4 regions of the Shewanella sp. 5S214 genome follow, and region 2 is predicted to be linked to each of the others. Evidence: predicted binding sites of a transcription regulator. Region 2 holds the regulator's gene; each other region holds the start of a gene.
The links. The regulator sigma-54, encoded in region 2, starts transcription at its own class of promoters, with help from an activator protein. The targets are predictions, from matches to a motif close to GTTGGCACGNNNNTNGNNT.
Positions count from the first base shown of each region.

Region 1 (4,219 bases), on a different contig from region 2:
CCCATTATCTGCAGCGCTTCTGTACGCTTCTAATCTTGCTAGTCCTAAATTAACCGATTCTGCACGGTCTAAGTTTCAATCTAAGTTGGTTGACCGACTCAATGAACTCGAGCGTCAAGTAAATGACATGTTACTTATGGCTAGAGGACGCCAAGATGGAATGGCTGAATCTGTTTCAATGGATGAGATAATCAGCCAAGTGATGGCCAGTTGTGAACCGATTGCAGATAAAAAACATTGTCAGCTGGTTGTTGAAGATACTTCACATTCATTGATGCTTGCCAATGCGAATGCGCTCAGTTCAGCGGTAAATAATTTAGTGATGAACAGTATTGAAGCAGGGGCCACAAAAATAAAAGTCAGCGCCAGTGAAACGCCTGATGGTCTATTATTGGATGTTATTGACAATGGCAAAGGGCTTGAACCGTCAATGCAGCAACAAATACTTGAGCCGTTTTTTACAACAAAGAGTCAAGGTACAGGTTTAGGCTTAGCTGTTGTGCAGTCGGTAGTACGAAACCATGGTGGACAGATACAGTTGTCGTGTAAACCCGGTATGGGTTGCCATATTCGTTTGAGCTTTCCGCACATTAACAAAATGAGTGTTCAGGAGGTGGCGCGTGGCTGAAGCAAATATTCTATTAGTTGAAGATGATGCTGATTTACGTGAAGCATTGCTTGATACACTGATGCTTGCCCATTACGACTGTGTTGATGTTGGCAGTGCTGAAGAGGCTATATTGGCCTTAAAAGTAAACCACTTTGATATGGTGATTAGCGATGTGCAGATGGATGGCATCGGTGGTATGGGCTTGCTGAGTTATTTACAACAACATCAACCTAAAGTGCCGGTATTATTAATGACCGCATATGCCACGATTAACAGTGCTGTTAGTGCGATGAAATTAGGCGCAGTAGATTATCTTGCTAAGCCTTTTGCACCAGAAGTGTTATTAAATCAGGTATCACGCTATTTGCCTTTAAAACAAAATCACGACAATCCCGTGGTTGCCGATGAGAAAAGTTTAGCATTGTTGGCGCTGGCTCAGCGCGTTGCGGTGTCAGATGCTTCGGTCATGATCATGGGCCCGAGTGGTTCAGGTAAAGAAGTGCTGGCACGCTATATTCACCAGCATAGCCAACGTAATGAGCAGCCATTTATTGCGATTAATTGTGCGGCAATACCAGAAAACATGTTAGAAGCCACCTTATTTGGTTATGAAAAAGGTGCATTTACTGGTGCTTATCAAGCTTGTCCAGGCAAGTTCGAACAAGCTCAGGGCGGCACCATATTGCTTGACGAGATTTCTGAGATGGAGCTTGGCTTACAAGCAAAATTATTACGGGTATTACAAGAGCGCGAAGTAGAGCGTTTAGGTGGCCGTAAAACCATAAAATTAGATGTGAGAGTTCTCGCAACGTCAAACCGCGATTTGAAATCGTTGGCGACGTCTGGCGAATTCAGAGAAGATTTATATTACCGCATTAACGTATTTCCACTGACGTGGCCAGCACTAAACCAACGTCCTGCGGATATTCTTCCGTTAGCACGTCATTTATTGGCGAAGCATGCTAAAGCATTGAATATGACGTCGGTGCCTAAACTTGATGATGCGGCAACTCGACGGTTACTGACTCATCGCTGGCCGGGTAATGTGCGAGAGTTAGACAATGTTATTCAACGCGCCTTGATATTACGAGTAAATGATGACATTGGTGTCAATGATATTATTATCGACTCTGCTGATGTGAAGTTAGTTGCCACAGAATATGCAGAGACAGAGCAGTCTATTGAAGTAGATGGCTTAGGTGACGAATTAAAGGCCCAAGAACATGTGATTATTTTAGAAACCTTGAATCAATGTCAGGGGAGTCGAAAAAAGGTCGCTGAAAAACTCGGTATAAGTGCTCGAACATTACGTTATAAGATGGCCAAAATGCGTGATATGGGCATTCAACTTCCTGCTTAGCGTTATCTGTAATTGGTTAATTAACCTTATGATTTATAGTCTAATTAACTTTGCTTATTTATTGCTAACATCTGTCAAGATGCAAAAAGTAACCTGTCCTATCTAATGGAACGGTTACTTTTGCTCTGTTTCCCGCCATTTTATCTACTCATATTATATTTCTTCTAATATTGGCATCTAAATTGCTTTAACTCTTTATTAGTTATTATTGTCGTCAAAAAGTCGACGAAAGGGAGTTACATCATGCAGATTAGCGCAAATCCATTAATGCAAGAAATGCAGTCACTTCGTGGCGAAATAGCCCCTTCGATTGGCTCATCAATTCGACCTAATCTTACTCAGCAAGTGAATAACACCACAGGCGTCGATTTCAGTCAGTTATTGTCTCAGGCTGTCGGCACTGTCAATGAGTTACAACAAAACTCGTCCAATTTAGCCACTCGTTTAGACATGGGCGATACGACGGTTACCCTTTCTGATACGGTTATTGCGCGTGAGAAAGCCGGTGTTGCCTTTGAAGCAACGGTGCAGGTACGTAATAAACTCGTTGAAGCATATAAAGAAATTATGAGTATGCCTGTTTAGCTGCAGATAGCGTTAAGCACTAAATAATATAACAACATTAGATATAGCAGGTACGTATTGTGAGCACAGACATGATGGTAGGTTCAGATTCAACAGTTGATGGCGGCGTCCAGCAAGAGAATAAATCTGGGCTGCTTGGCGGCATCGGCGGTGCAGATATGATGCGCCAAGTGATCATGATTTTGGCACTAGCGATATGCCTAGCGCTCGCTGTGTTTGTGATGATGTGGGCACAAGAGCCAGATTATCGACCTCTGGGTAAAATGGAAACAGCTGAGATGATCCAAGTCTTAGATGTGCTTGATAAAAACCAAATCGAGTATCAAATCAACGTCGATGTTGTGAAAGTACCTGAAGATAAATATCAAGAAGTAAAGTTACTGCTTAGCCGTGCGGGGATTCAAAGTAGCACTCAAGCTAACGATTATTTAAGCCAAGACAGTGGTTTTGGTGTTAGCCAACGTATGGAACAAGCGCGCTTAAAACAAAGCCAAGAACAAAACCTAGCCAGAGCTATTGAAGAATTAAAAAGTATTAGCCGTGCTAAAGTTATTTTAGCGTTACCCAAAGAAAATGTTTTTGCCCGCAATGCTTCTAAGCCAAGTGCTACAGTAGTTGTGAGTGTGCGCCGTGGTGGTTTAGGCCAAGAAGAGATTGATGCGATTGTTGATATTGTTGGTTCGGCTGTTCAAGGGTTAGAGCCTTCTCGTGTAACGGTAACTGACTCCAATGGGCGTTTGCTGAATTCAGGTAGCCAAGATGGTACCTCAGCAAGAGCACGTCGTGAGCAAGAGCTCGTGCAGCAACAAGAAGCTGAATACCGTAAAAAAATTGACTCAATCCTAATGCCAATCTTAGGCCCAGAGAACTTTACTTCTCAGGTTGATGTTAATATGAACTTTACTGCAGTAGAGCAAACCGCAAAACGTTTTTCACCAGATTTACCGGCTATTAGAAGTGAGATGACCATTGAACGTAACTCAACGGGTGGAAGTTCTGGTGGTATTCCTGGTGCGCTAAGTAATCAACCGCCGATGGAGTCTGATATTCCGCAAGTTGCAGGTGAAGCGACAGCTTCAACCGTATCTGGCGATTCTTCAAAAGAAGCGACTCGTAATTATGAATTAGATACAACTATCAGCCATACTCGTCAGCAAATTGGTGTGGTACGCCGTGTGAGTGTGTCAGTAGCGATTAACTTTAAACCTGGGCAAGTAGATGAAAATGGCCAGGTCACTCGTGTAGCGAGAACTGAGCAAGAGTTAACTAATATTCGTCGTTTACTCGAGGGCGCTGTTGGGTTTAGTACCCAGCGTGGTGATGCTCTTGAAGTGGTAACCGTTCCCTTTATGGATCAGCTAATTGAAGAGTTACCTGAACCTGATATGTGGGAACAACCATGGTTTTGGCGTGCAATTAAGCTAGCATTAGGTGCGATTGTTATTTTAGTGCTTATCTTGGCTGTGGTTCGTCCTATGCTTAAGAAGCTCACCAATCCTAATGGGATCAACATGCCAGATGATGTTCGTCCTGGACATGAGTTAGCAGAAATTGAAGATCAGTATGCAGCAGATACCTTAGGTATGCTCAATACTAAAGAGGCGGAATACAGTTATGCTGATGATGGCTCAATTCATATACCTAATTTGCATAAAGATGATGAT
Region 1 covers NZ_JBGOOV010000005.1:95,679-99,897, forward strand. Annotated here, with positions in the region: gene ACED29_RS04860 (HAMP domain-containing sensor histidine kinase) at 1-628, shown strand, start outside; gene ACED29_RS04865 (sigma-54 dependent transcriptional regulator) at 621-1,970, shown strand; gene fliE (flagellar hook-basal body complex protein FliE) at 2,214-2,555, shown strand; gene fliF (flagellar basal-body MS-ring/collar protein FliF) at 2,627-4,219, shown strand, end outside.
Region 1: a site for sigma-54 is predicted at 2,140-2,158, ahead of fliE (flagellar hook-basal body complex protein FliE). Genes of this name have one in related genera too.

Region 2 (4,219 bases):
ACTCTTGTACCGGTTCGTCTAAACCTGTGAGTGGTCGTAGTGCTATTTCCCAGTGTGGATTAGGTAAAAAGCGCACATCAAACATAAAGTCAGCTTCTGTTGGCATACCGTGTTTAAAGCCAAAAGACTCAAAGTTAATCACTAACTCTTTATCGACACTACCTAACAATATTTGCCTGACTTGGTCGCTTAATTCGTAAATATTCAGGGCAGAGGTGTCAATATAATGATCAACAATTTTTGCGATAGGCTCAAGTAAACGGCCTTCTAATATGATCGCTTCTTGCAGTGAAATATGATTTTTAGATAACGGGTGTAATCGACGCGTTTCGCTATAGCGTTTGAGTAGCACTTTATCATTAGAATTCAAAAAGAAGCTAATAATTTCAGTGTCATGTTCAAGTAAGGCAAGTTGATCTTGAAGGACTTTACCTTGCTCGGCAATGTTGCGTACATCAACACTAATTGCCACTAGATCGTTATTACCTTTGAGCTGAGCCAGTAATATGCCAATCAGTGGTAAAGGCAAATTATCAACACAATAATACCCTAGATCTTCTAATACTCTTAGAGCAACAGATTTTCCTGAGCCTGAACGTCCCGATACTATGACAAGTTTCATGCAGTAATAACCCGATAAAGTTCTGTTGAGTCGTGAGTTTTACGAAGCTGTTTCAATATTTGCTTATCGCTTAATTTTTGAGCCACGCTTGATAGCGTGCTTAAATGCTGTTGGCACTGATCTGCAGGTACTAACAAAGCAAATAAAATATCCACGGGCTGTTTATCGATTGCATCAAAGGCAATGGCTTCTTCACATTTAATAAATATTGCGATCGGATGCTCTATGGTCGTTAATCTACCATGAGGTATCGCAATGCCATTTCCTATACCTGTGCTACCCATTTTCTCTCTCGCTAATAGGCTTTCAAAAACCTCTTGCGAAGATAGGGGTGGGTACTGGGCAGCGACTAAATTGCTGATGAGTTCCAGTACTTTTTTCTTACTGCCCGGTGTGGCACAGGTAGTGCATTCCGGCTGCAGAATGGTACAAAGTTCCATCGTTAGTGTTTTGTATACTTCTCTTTGTGTTTAATTACCTGACGGTCGAGTTTATCGATCAGGGCGTCTATTGCAGCATACATATCAGTGCTTTCTGACATGGCAAAAATCTCTGCACCATTAAGGTTGATTTTAGCTTCTGCTTTTTGTTGTAATTTTTCTACATTGAGCACAACGTGTACATTATTGATCTGATCGAAGTGTCGTTCAAGCTTTGAAAATTTACCTTGAACGTATTCACGTAAAGATTCGGTAATGTCGATATTTCTACCTGTCATATTGATAAGCATAAAAATCCTCCGTTGCCTTGTAGGTTATAAACTCTTACGTTGGTTTGAGGGTGGAATGAGCATCGCTTCGCGGTATTTTGCAATCGTACGACGCGCAACGTTGATCCCCTGATCTGCCAGCAGTTGGGCCATTTTGCTGTCACTTAATGGCTTTTGCTGGTTTTCTGCCGCAACCAGTTTTTTGATAAAAGCACGAATAGCGGTAGATGAGCATTCTCCGCCATCGTCGGTGCTGACATGACTAGAGAAAAAGTACTTTAATTCAAATAGCCCACGTGGTGTGTGCATATATTTTTGAGTGGTAACCCGTGAAATAGTCGATTCATGCATTTCTACTGCTTCAGCAATATCATTGAGTACCATAGGTTTCATGGCTTCTTCACCATATTCAAAGAAACCTTGCTGAAATTGCACAATACAATTGGCGACTTTCAATAAGGTCTCATTGCGGCTTTCGATACTCTTGATGAACCATTTAGCTTCTTGTAAATGACCGCGAATAAATTGGCTATCGGCAGAGTTTTTACTGCTTCTAGCCATGGCTGCATATTGTTGATTAACGCCAATTTTAGGCATATTGTCCGGGTTTAACTCTACAACCCAACGGCCATTCTTCTTTAGTACGGTTACATCAGGAATAACATATTCGTCATCAATAGCGGTGACTAACAAGCCCGGGCGAGGGTTAAGTGACTGGATTAAGGTGATTGCGTCACGCAACTCGTTTTCTTTGAGCTTGGTTTTGCGCATCAATAATCTAAAATCGCGCCCAGCAATTAAATCTAAATAGTCTTTAATGAGCAGACGGGCATTGTCTATATGTGGGGTTGTGTCGGCATATTGGGCTAATTGAATGAATAAACATTCGCTTAAATCTCGTGCGGCAACACCAACGGGATCAAAGTGTTGAATACGTTTTAATACCGCTTCAACTTCATCTAGTTCAACACTTTCATCACCCATGGCTTCGAGAATATCTTCAGTGCTTTGGGTTAAATAGCCGCGTTCATCAATGGCATCAATGATCGCGGTAGCAATTGCTCGATCTGTGTCAGAAAATGGCGTGAGATTTTTTTGCCACTCTAAATGCTCATATAAGCCTTCAGTCGTTTCACCTTGGAATGGCATATCATCATCGCGCATGCTAGCACTGCCTGAACCTGACATTGGTGAGGCGGTGTACACTTCATCCCATGTGGTATCCATAGCTAAATCGTCCATGGTTTCTTTGGTCATGGATTCTGCTGTGTCGACTGTTGAGGTGTCTTTTTCTATATTGACCACGCTGTTGTCACTAAAGTCGGTGTCAGATTGGTCGCGACTTTCTTTTACTGAGTCTTTTGCTTGAGAAAACTCATCTTCTATTTCAAGCAATGGGTTTGAGTCCAATGCTTGTTGGATTTCTTGCTGTAGCTCCAATGACGATAATTGCAGTAAGCGGATCGCTTGCTGCAATTGAGGGGTCATGGTTAAGTGTTGACCCATTTTGAGTTGGAGTGACGCTTTCATTTACCGCTTATCCCTAGATGATTTCCATAAAAATGACAATCTCGAAAACTGTAATCGATTGTCACATACATCAATGACATTTAACGCTATTTAGATATCGTTCAATGAAATGAGTTAGATAGACTAAAAGGCCAGTAAAGTAACTATAGCTTGAATTGTTCACCTAAGTACACAGCCCGAACTTGTTGATTACTCAATATCTCATCAGGTGTGCCTTCGGCAATTAAATTGCCCTGGCTGACAATATAAGCGCGCTCACAGACGTCTAAGGTTTCACGTACGTTATGATCGGTAATTAATACCCCTAAGCCGCGGTTTTTAAGCTGTTGAATGATTTTTTTTATGTCGATGACAGAAATAGGGTCAACCCCCGCAAAAGGCTCATCGAGCAAAATAAATTTAGGATTAGCGGCCAGCGCGCGCGCTATCTCTACTCGACGACGTTCCCCACCAGACAACGACATGCCTTGGCTGTCGCGAATATGGGTGATATGGAATTCTTCTAATAAATGCTCTACTTGCTCAATCCGTTGGTCGGTAGTGAGTTCTTTACGAGTCTGCAATACGGCCATAATATTGTCGTATACGGTCAGTTTGCGAAAAATACTGGCTTCTTGCGGCAAGTAACCAATCCCTTTGCGAGCTCTAAGATGCATTGGGTCGGCGGTTAAATCGTCATCATCAATTAAGATCCGACCTTTATCGCTTTGCACTAAGCCGACAACCATATAAAACGTGGTTGTTTTACCTGCACCATTGGGGCCTAAAAGACCGACAATTTGGCCTGTTTTAACGGTTAAACTCACATCTTTAACAACCTGACGAGTTTTATAGCTTTTAGCTAAATTTTCAGCCGTTAGGGTTATTTGGGTCATGGTTTGATCTGCTTTTTAACAGGAATTTCAGGGAGCTTTTGCTTTGGTGCAGTCTCGTCTTGGAAATTCTCAGGTTGAATAATAGTAATAACGCGATCTTTCCCTGTACCAGTACTTTCAGCAATCAGCTCTTGAGCGTTAATGTTGTACTTAATACGGTTACCAGTTACTTGGCTACCAGATTGATCCAGTTTGGCATTACCTGTCAATGTCAGTGTAGTGGTAGCAAGATCATAGCTTATTTCGTTGGCACTGGCGGTACCAATTTGACCGTCGTCTAACTCTTGTGAAAACGTTGCAGGGTTACCTATAGCGATGAGTTTTTTACTGGTGCTATTTTCGGGAGTAAACGCCCGTAACTCATCAGCATTAATGTTAATAGTGCCTTGAGTAACGGTAACAGGACCATTAAAAACAATTTGATTATTTTTAATGTCAGCAGACTGGCTTACTGAGGCAATTTTCAACTCTTGTTGAAGATCA
Region 2 covers NZ_JBGOOV010000016.1:49,124-53,342, forward strand. Annotated here, with positions in the region: gene rapZ (RNase adapter RapZ) at 1-622, opposite strand, end outside; gene ptsN (PTS IIA-like nitrogen regulatory protein PtsN) at 619-1,062, opposite strand; gene hpf (ribosome hibernation promoting factor) at 1,065-1,352, opposite strand; gene ACED29_RS12090 (RNA polymerase factor sigma-54) at 1,377-2,861, opposite strand; gene lptB (LPS export ABC transporter ATP-binding protein) at 3,005-3,736, opposite strand; gene lptA (lipopolysaccharide transport periplasmic protein LptA) at 3,733-4,219, opposite strand, start outside.

Region 3 (4,219 bases), on a different contig from region 2:
GAAGCGCTGAGCATTAATATCGACGCTACAAGCGACACGATCAATTTAGTTTTCATGCATTACTCCTTAGAAAGGCCACCAGTCACTCATAAAGAATGAACTCAGCCAACCGACTTTTTGGGAGTCAGCAAACGTACCGGTACCGCTATACTGAAAACGAGCGTTAGCCACTCGTGTAGAATCAATCGTATTATCTGGGTTAATGTCTTCACTGCGGATCATGCCAGTGACGCGAATAAACTCATCACCGTTATTGATCGAAATCCATTTTTCACCACGGATAACTAAATTGCCGTTGCTAAGTACTTGAATGATGTTGGCTGAAATACTGCCATCTAAACTGTTTGATTGATCGGCATCTGATTCTCGCTTAGTATTCATGCTGTCGTTATAACCAAGATCGAGCGGGATACCACTTATAGACACATTTTTGCCACCAGCATAAATAGGCTCGACGGTTAAGTCAGTGCCTTTTTTGATTTGGTTATAGGCACTTTTTTTCGCCTGGGTTGATTCTTTTAAGGTCACAGTGATGATGTCACCGACCCGATGCGCACGAATATCGGAATACAAGCTTGATGCCTGGCTATCAAGATAAATAGATCCCGTTGGCACCACTTGCGTTGGTACAGTATCTGGGTATACCGGCGCATAAAATGGATCATCAGCAATCGGTTTCTTGGGCGTAGAACTGCACCCAGCCAATAACAATACTGACGCTAACGCAATGTATTTAATCATGTTAGCTCCTTAGAGATTCTGATTAATATAAGACAGCATCTGATCAACCGCCGAGATAACTTTGGAGTTCATCTCGTAAATACGTTGACCTTGAATAAGGTTAACCAATTCTTCTGTCACATTAACGTTAGAGGTTTCCAATGCGCCTTGGCGGATAGAACCTAAACCGTCTTGTGATGCAGTACCTTGAATAGGCGTGCCACTGGCACCTGTTTCGGTGTATAAGTTTTGCCCTAATGGATCTAAACCAGCAGGGTTAATAAAATCTGTCATGGTTAACTGGCCAATAATCTGACTGGCAGCTGTACCTGGGGTTTGCACTGACACTTCACCCGAGGCCGACACCGTAATACTGGTGGAGTTTTCTGGAATAGTGATAGGCGGTTGAACCACATAACCAGAACCTGGTGTGACGATTTGGCCGGTATCATCTAAGCTAAACTGGCCGTTACGGGTGTAGGCTGCTGTACCATCTGGCATTTGCACCTCAAAAAAGCCCGAACCTTCAATCATTAAATCTAATGAGTTATCTGTAGTCAGCATGTTGCCTTGGGTAAACATTTTTTGCGTGGCAACCACTTTAGTACCGGCACCAATGTTTAAACCATTAGGTAACTTGCTATTGTCTGAGCTAATGCCACCAGCTTGGTTAACCGTTTGATAAAGAAGGTCTTCAAATACTGCACGACTTTTCTTAAATCCAACGGTACTGGCGTTAGCCACGTTATTTGAAATAACCGCAATATTGGTTTGTTGGGCGTCGACACCGGTTTTACTTATCCATAACGCTGGATGCATAATAATTACTCCTAACTAATTCTCATCAAGGAAGTGGACGCTCGATCAATCTCTTCAGCGTTCTTCATCATTTTGACTTGCATTTCGTATTGACGTTGAATATCAATCATGGCGACCATTTCATGCACAGAATTAACATTACTGCCTTCGACCGCACCACTTTCAACTTGAACGCCTGGGTCGTTTGGCGCATTGCCACCGGCAATAAGACGAAATAAACCATCTTCACCGCGCATAAGGTTTTCGTTACCAGGATTAACTAACTTAATCCTTCCGACCTCTTCTATTACCTCTGCGGTTGCCCCTTGAGGGCGTACAGAAATAATACCGTTGGCCGAAATCTCTATTTTTTCAACTGGAATGGGTAACACAATGGGACCTGAAGCGCCCATAACGGGACGATCACGGCTATTTAATAACAAGCCGGTACTGTCAATTTTTAGACTACCAGCGCGGGTATATGCCTCGGAACCATCAGCCGCCTGCACAGCAAGCCAGCCATCTCCTTTAACCGCAATATCAAGATCGCGACCAGTAGTTTTAATGGGGCCGCCATTAAAGTTACTGCCTGGGCTTTCCATCATCGAAAATACCCGTGTAGGCAAACCTTCACCAAATGCCTGCATTGAACGGGCTTGGACCATGTCAGCTTTAAATCCATCAGTATTCGCGTTAGCAAGATTGTTCGCACTCACTGCTAGGGCATTCATCCCTTGCTTTGCGCCGCTCATGGCAATATAAAGAAATTTGTCCATTTTTTGCTCCGTCAAACTTTCTGCAAAAACACTATATACACAGAATAAGCAAGCATCATGCCAACGATTTTTAAGTGAGAGGATTGAGATGTAACTGTATGAATCAGTTAATCAATAAAATTAATGGGTAGCGCATGAGTGTCAAAAAAGCTTCTATCGACGCGAGGGGTGTAATAAGGGGGACAAGTAACGAGGTGGAAAAGGCAAGGTGTTGCCGTAAACGGCAACACCTATATATAGCCTAAGGATCATTTAGCGGATCTGTAATATCGTTTGGTTCAAGGTATTGTTAACCTCAAGCGTACGTGAGTTAGCTTGGAAGTTACGCTGAGCTGAGATTAAATCGACAAGCTCAGTGGTTAAATCAACGTTTGACTGTTCAAGTGCAGAAGAGCGAATACTACCAAATGTACCACTATTTGCCTCACCAGCTAATGCTGCACCTGAATCTAAACTGGCTTTCCAAGACGTATTACCCACCTGAGTAAGACCTTGCTCATTAGCAAAACGTACTAATGCCACACGCGACAACGGAACCGTTGAACCGTTACTGTAACTGGCGGTAATCAGACCATCAGACCCAATACCGACATTGGTTAATCGCCCTACGGTAATACCATCTTGAGTCAATTCAGTGACTTCAAATGGAGATGCATACTGAGTTGGATTATTAAATTTTATCGTAAGTGTTTGAGTACCATCAGCTCCAGGGCCCAATGCACCAGCACCGCCAGCACCTAATGCTTCAGTGGTAATGTTAGCAGGATCACTGCCAGTATAAGCACCTACAGAGTTAAATTTAAGCACAGCTCCTGACCAGACTCCACCTAATCCATCGGGATTAGCAGCGGATGCAGTACCCGTCGCATCAGCAGTGCCATCACCATTGGTATCTGTTGAATAAGTACCAGCGCCAGCTGTTAAATCAACGGGATCACCGTCAACAGCATAAAAAGCAACCCAATTACTTTCACCTGTAAATGAACCATTGGTCGGTTTAATGAAATAAGTGGTCATAATGTGCGACTCACCTAATGAATCATAAATTGTCACCGAGGTTGAATTATTAAACGTGTCAGAATCGTTTGGATTAAAATTAGCTGGGTCTAATGCGGTTTCACCCACATTAAGGTTCATTTGCAAACCAACATTTCCGGTTTGCACTGGGCTACCTGCAGTGTCAGGGATCTTAATCGGTTGGGTTGTGGTTAAACTCACAGAAGTCGAGTTACCATCTTCATCAACAGGGAAACCTTGTAAAAAGTTACCCGCTGAATCGACCATATAGTTGGCCGAGTCAACTTTAAATGCCCCTGCACGTGTATATGACTGATCTTGCGACCCTAACTCAGACGACGTAACGAAGAAACCACCGCCACTGATAGCCATATCCAGTGAGTTACTGGTAAATTGCAAGCTACCTTGATGAAATTGCTGTGCCACTTGAGTGGTGGTTGCTCCACCACCGACAGCGGTTTTACTGTTCGAAAAAATAGAATTTGCGTACACATCAGCAAACTCGGCTCGTGATTCTTTGAAACCAATAGTATTCACGTTTGCGATATTATTCGCGGTTGTATTTAAGTCTTTTTGCGCGGCAGCAATACCACTCAGTGCAATGTTAAATGACATAGTTCACCTCTCACAATTAATTCATTTATCAATAAAGCCAATAATTCAATACAGGCCTTACTATGTTTCAGATACTGCGAGTACGTCAGATAACTTAATTCCGCCTACTCCACGCAAATTCAAAATAGCCCCTGTCGCGGCAGTGCCCAATGACACACTTGTCACGTGTGCATAAGTTGATACCGCTAAATCTTGTGCGGTGCCATCCACTTTACCACTGGCCTTAATCGAATAATTACCCGCTTTGACGGGTTGGCCATCCTTACCTAAGCCATCCCATGTCACATCAACAT
Region 3 covers NZ_JBGOOV010000005.1:79,039-83,257, reverse strand. Annotated here, with positions in the region: gene ACED29_RS04805 (flagellar basal body P-ring protein FlgI) at 1-56, opposite strand, end outside; gene flgH (flagellar basal body L-ring protein FlgH) at 67-741, opposite strand; gene flgG (flagellar basal-body rod protein FlgG) at 751-1,539, opposite strand; gene flgF (flagellar basal-body rod protein FlgF) at 1,551-2,294, opposite strand; gene flgE (flagellar hook protein FlgE) at 2,547-3,926, opposite strand; gene flgD (flagellar hook assembly protein FlgD) at 3,987-4,219, opposite strand, start outside.
Region 3: a site for sigma-54 is predicted at 2,341-2,359, ahead of flgF (flagellar basal-body rod protein FlgF). Genes of this name have one in related genera too.

Region 4 (4,219 bases), on a different contig from region 2:
ACGGCAGCAACACCTTTCATAAATTTACTGGCCACAGGATCTGATACCATGTATTCAATACTGTCCGACAACACCAATGCGACCGTATCAAATTTACCACGCCTTAAAGATTGCGCGGCTTTATTAGGTCCAAAATATCCTAGCTCGTTGCAGGCAGCGAGAATGTCTGTGCGGCGTTTTTCCGACAACTGATCTGGACGATTAAACGCATTAGATACCGTCGCATTCGACACACCTAATTCTTTGGCAATACTTTTTAAGGTCCAATGCTTGGAGTCTGGCATAACGGGTCCGTTTACGTCGTGGTTTTAGCCTAAACAGCTATTTATAACATGAATATATCGATGCTAAGCGGTGAAAACAACCCAAGCAATACTTCAGATGCAGGCCTAGGGTTGAAGCAAATAAACGGCACCAGCAGTTAAACTGCTGCCAAATTATAAATGGTCTTGCTGTTGAACATGTTCGACCAAACTGGCTATCGACATGTTTTGTTCAAACGTTGGATTGTCTATGCGTTTTGCAAACCAGAAACGAGGCTTCCAATAGATATTATTCAAACTCGAAATTTTTACCCCTTTTTTAGTCGAGGCATGTAAAAAACGATCATTGCCCATGTAAATACCGACATGATGAACCGTCCGAGTGGTTTTAAAAAAAACTAAATCGCCGGTTTGTAACTGGCTGCGCGGCACGTCTTTGCCCAAAGTCCCCTGTGAATTCACTGTGCGAGGTAGTTTGTCGCCGACAATGTTCAGGTAGGCCAAATACACAAACCCTGAACAATCTACGCCATTTCGGCTCAGGCCACCTAAACGATATGGCGTACCTTTCCATTGATTATGAAAACTTAACAGGCTTGACTCGCTCCACTTGGGCGCTTCTTGCTTAAGCATGGGTGGAACTACCACAGGCTTAGGTGCGATAACCACTTGCGGACTAGACGCACATGCCGACAGCAGCAAAACCAAACAACTAAGTAATAATCTTTTAGCCAATTAACCCTACTCCAAACACCGAAAAAACCGCTCTATGTAGCAATATTTTTTCCACAATACACGCTCAAAATCACTGCTGCAGCACTTGAATCTATCGAGTCATCATCTGCATACACTGCACTAAAGCTCGCTTAGCAGCCATTTTATCGACTTTAATTTGGCAGCGTAGCATAGTTCCTTGCCAGTTCGCCCAAAAAACACTCGCTAGTGTTAATGCTGGCAAGTCTGTACGGATATGGCCTTGCTGCTGCCCCTGCTCGATAAGCGCACTCAATAAGCCCAACCATTGATCATAAAGGTGGTTTAAGGTTTGATGCAATAAAGGCGCTTTGCTACTGACTTCAACCATTAAGTTACCCATTAAACAGCCGCGAGGCTCACTGCCACTAAACAGCTCATCAATGAGTTGATGATACCCATTAAGCATTGTTGATAAATTAGTTTTAAAATTTACGCTTGAATCGATAGCAATAGGTTGAATACGTAATTGAAAATAATGTTCGGCAACGGCTGCCGCAAACGCCTCTTTACTGGCAAAGTAATGGTAAAAAGACCCTTTAGGAATACCGACCTCGTCGAGAATTAATTTAATGCCCACGCCACTATAACCGTGTAACGCAAAAAGCTTTTCGCCTACGGCGCATATTGATTGTCTACTTGCTGCACTTTTGTTCATTGAGCCTCCATTTCAATGACAGGATAAACAAGAATAGACCAGTCGGCTAACTTTAGTTGCTAATAATCAAAATATAGTGACTTATTGCCTATTTTAGGCATAAAAAAACCAGCCCAAAGGCTGGTTTAAAGATTATCAATAGATTACTGAGTGACACGTAACTTATTAACAACATCTTTTACGTCATCAGTATTTTTGGCAATCATTAAAGCTAAATCACGTTCAGCATCACTCGATACCGAACCTTTTAATGTTACCACGCTATTTTTTACCTCAACGTCAATATCGGTACCAGATACGTCGGCTGAGAATAATAGTCGCGTTTTGACTACGGTAGCGACTTTTGAATCGGTGATGTTTTTAGCGAGATCATTAGTGTCTTTATCGCTATCAGGCTTCATTACCGACAATTCATTATTGACGTCTTTAACGCCATCTAAGCTTTGCACTAATTCTCCGGCAAGTGCCTTATCAACACTACTGTTAACTTTACCTGTTAGGGTCACATTGCCATCATGTACGTCGGTATTAATATCGAATGAATTCAAATTAGTATTTAACAAAAGTGTGGTTTCAGCTTTACCATCGATCCACGCATCTTTTGCATCATCTTGCCAATCTTGTGCTGCACTTGCACCGAATGCCATTGAACCTAACATGATGCTCATTACTACAGATAATGTGGTCTTTTTCATAAAGATTTCCTCCGTTGTTAATATCAAGGATTATAGTGCTCGAATCATGCCAACAATTATAACCACATGTAAAATAACAACTAATTAGAGTTTTTCATTGATATGATGACTTTAAATAGTAATGTTATCGGACTTTTTTACCGATACTAGGTAAATTTTTCCTCATGGCAATCAAGAGTGGCTTAACCTCGACTAGACTTAAAAGGTGACGAAGCAAACATCAACAAAAAACGCCTGATAATCAACATTATCAGGCGTTTTTATTACCTGCAGACTAATTACCTGCAACGGAAAGGCGTTTCATGGTATCAAAACTCATCTGTAGCCAAGCAATGCCTTCGGCAAGTTGCCCTGCGACACGCTTATTTTTAGTTTTTTTAGCGGCGTACTTTAATTGAGTTAATACTTGTTGCTCAGTTTCAACCAATACTGCAATCACCTGCGGTAGTGGTTTATCCTGTATCAGGTGTTCGGCCTTAGCATAGTGTTTATATGAAGATTGTTGGTGAAAGGTTTTACTGTCCATAGGCCTTGCTTGACTGGATCGCATCAACGTAAATAATGGTGTTAAACGCGTTAGCATGCATTTTCTAATGTCAGCCATATGGATAAAAACCCGCTTAATATTGTAATCGTCGGCCCCTAGTATTGCTTGGGCATAAAATTGCTCGCCCTCTTGGCATAAATCAATCGCCTCATGCAAAAGCCACACATCGGACTCAACTTGTTCGTCTCGAGTATATGATTTCAACGCAAATCCTCCTGTATTCGATAATTTAACTAGTACTTTGCTCTATAGGTTGTATAACCTATAGAGATCCAGCACATATTATGTAAGCAAAGCCTAAACATAAGCACGTCTGCACATGGACAAAATTTAATTAACCATCTGATTATTATTGTTATTATAATATTTTGTTACACGTTAATGGCCTAACAACACTGAATGATTGTCTTTAGTTGTCACACGACACCCGAGACAAACATTGGACTACATACCACAGGGAGTGAATCGGCATGCCACGTCCAACACTTTTTTACCATTTACACCGTCAAGAAGGTGAAGCTCGTCTACTTGCTTTACCAAGTAGCCAGCACTTTAATAAGATTGCCAGCTCAGTTGACCAGTCCTGGTTAGACCAACTGAAGAGTAACTCAATAGACGTTGCTATCATTGAACTGTCACAATTAAGCCAACAAGAATACGCTGAGCTAACTGACAGTTCGATAATGTCTGATATTGAGCTCATCTTCTTAACCGAAGGTAAGCCAAACCCCAACTTAGATCATTTAATGTCAAAAACGGCTGGTTATCATTTTCGCCAGCCTTACGATGCTGATGTGATTAACGACACGCTAGAAGACTTTGCCCGAGACTTCAAATCGCAATCGACTAAGCAAAAACAGCCTTTTTCGAGTGAACTAGACCAATATGGTTTATTGGTTGGTTCATCGCGTGCGATGCACAAGTTATATCGCACTATTCGTAAAGTCGCTGTCACCGAGAGCAACGTGCTCATCGTTGGTGAAAGCGGTGCAGGTAAAGAGCTCGTTGCCAATACTATTCATTTGGCTAGTCATAGAGTCGACGAACCCTTTATCGCAATTAACTGTGGTGCATTAAGCCCTGAACTGGTCGACAGCGAACTGTTTGGCCATGTAAAAGGCGCTTTTACTGGTGCTCATCGAGATCACCGTGGTGTATTTGAGCAGGCAGAAGGCGGCACCTTATTTCTTGATGAAGTCACCGAAATGCCGTTAGAACACCAAGTAAAATTACTACGCGTACTCGAAAATAATGAATATCGCTCAGTGGGCTCACAACATCTTAAAAAAGCCAATGTTCGTAT
Region 4 covers NZ_JBGOOV010000027.1:16,226-20,444, reverse strand. Annotated here, with positions in the region: gene ACED29_RS16545 (LacI family DNA-binding transcriptional regulator) at 1-284, opposite strand, end outside; gene ACED29_RS16540 (C40 family peptidase) at 438-998, opposite strand; gene ACED29_RS16535 (TetR/AcrR family transcriptional regulator) at 1,090-1,674, opposite strand; gene ACED29_RS16530 (BON domain-containing protein) at 1,818-2,369, opposite strand; gene ACED29_RS16525 (hypothetical protein) at 2,644-3,120, opposite strand; gene ACED29_RS16520 (sigma-54-dependent Fis family transcriptional regulator) at 3,387-4,219, shown strand, end outside.
Region 4: a site for sigma-54 is predicted at 2,405-2,423, ahead of ACED29_RS16530 (BON domain-containing protein). Genes of this name have one in related genera too.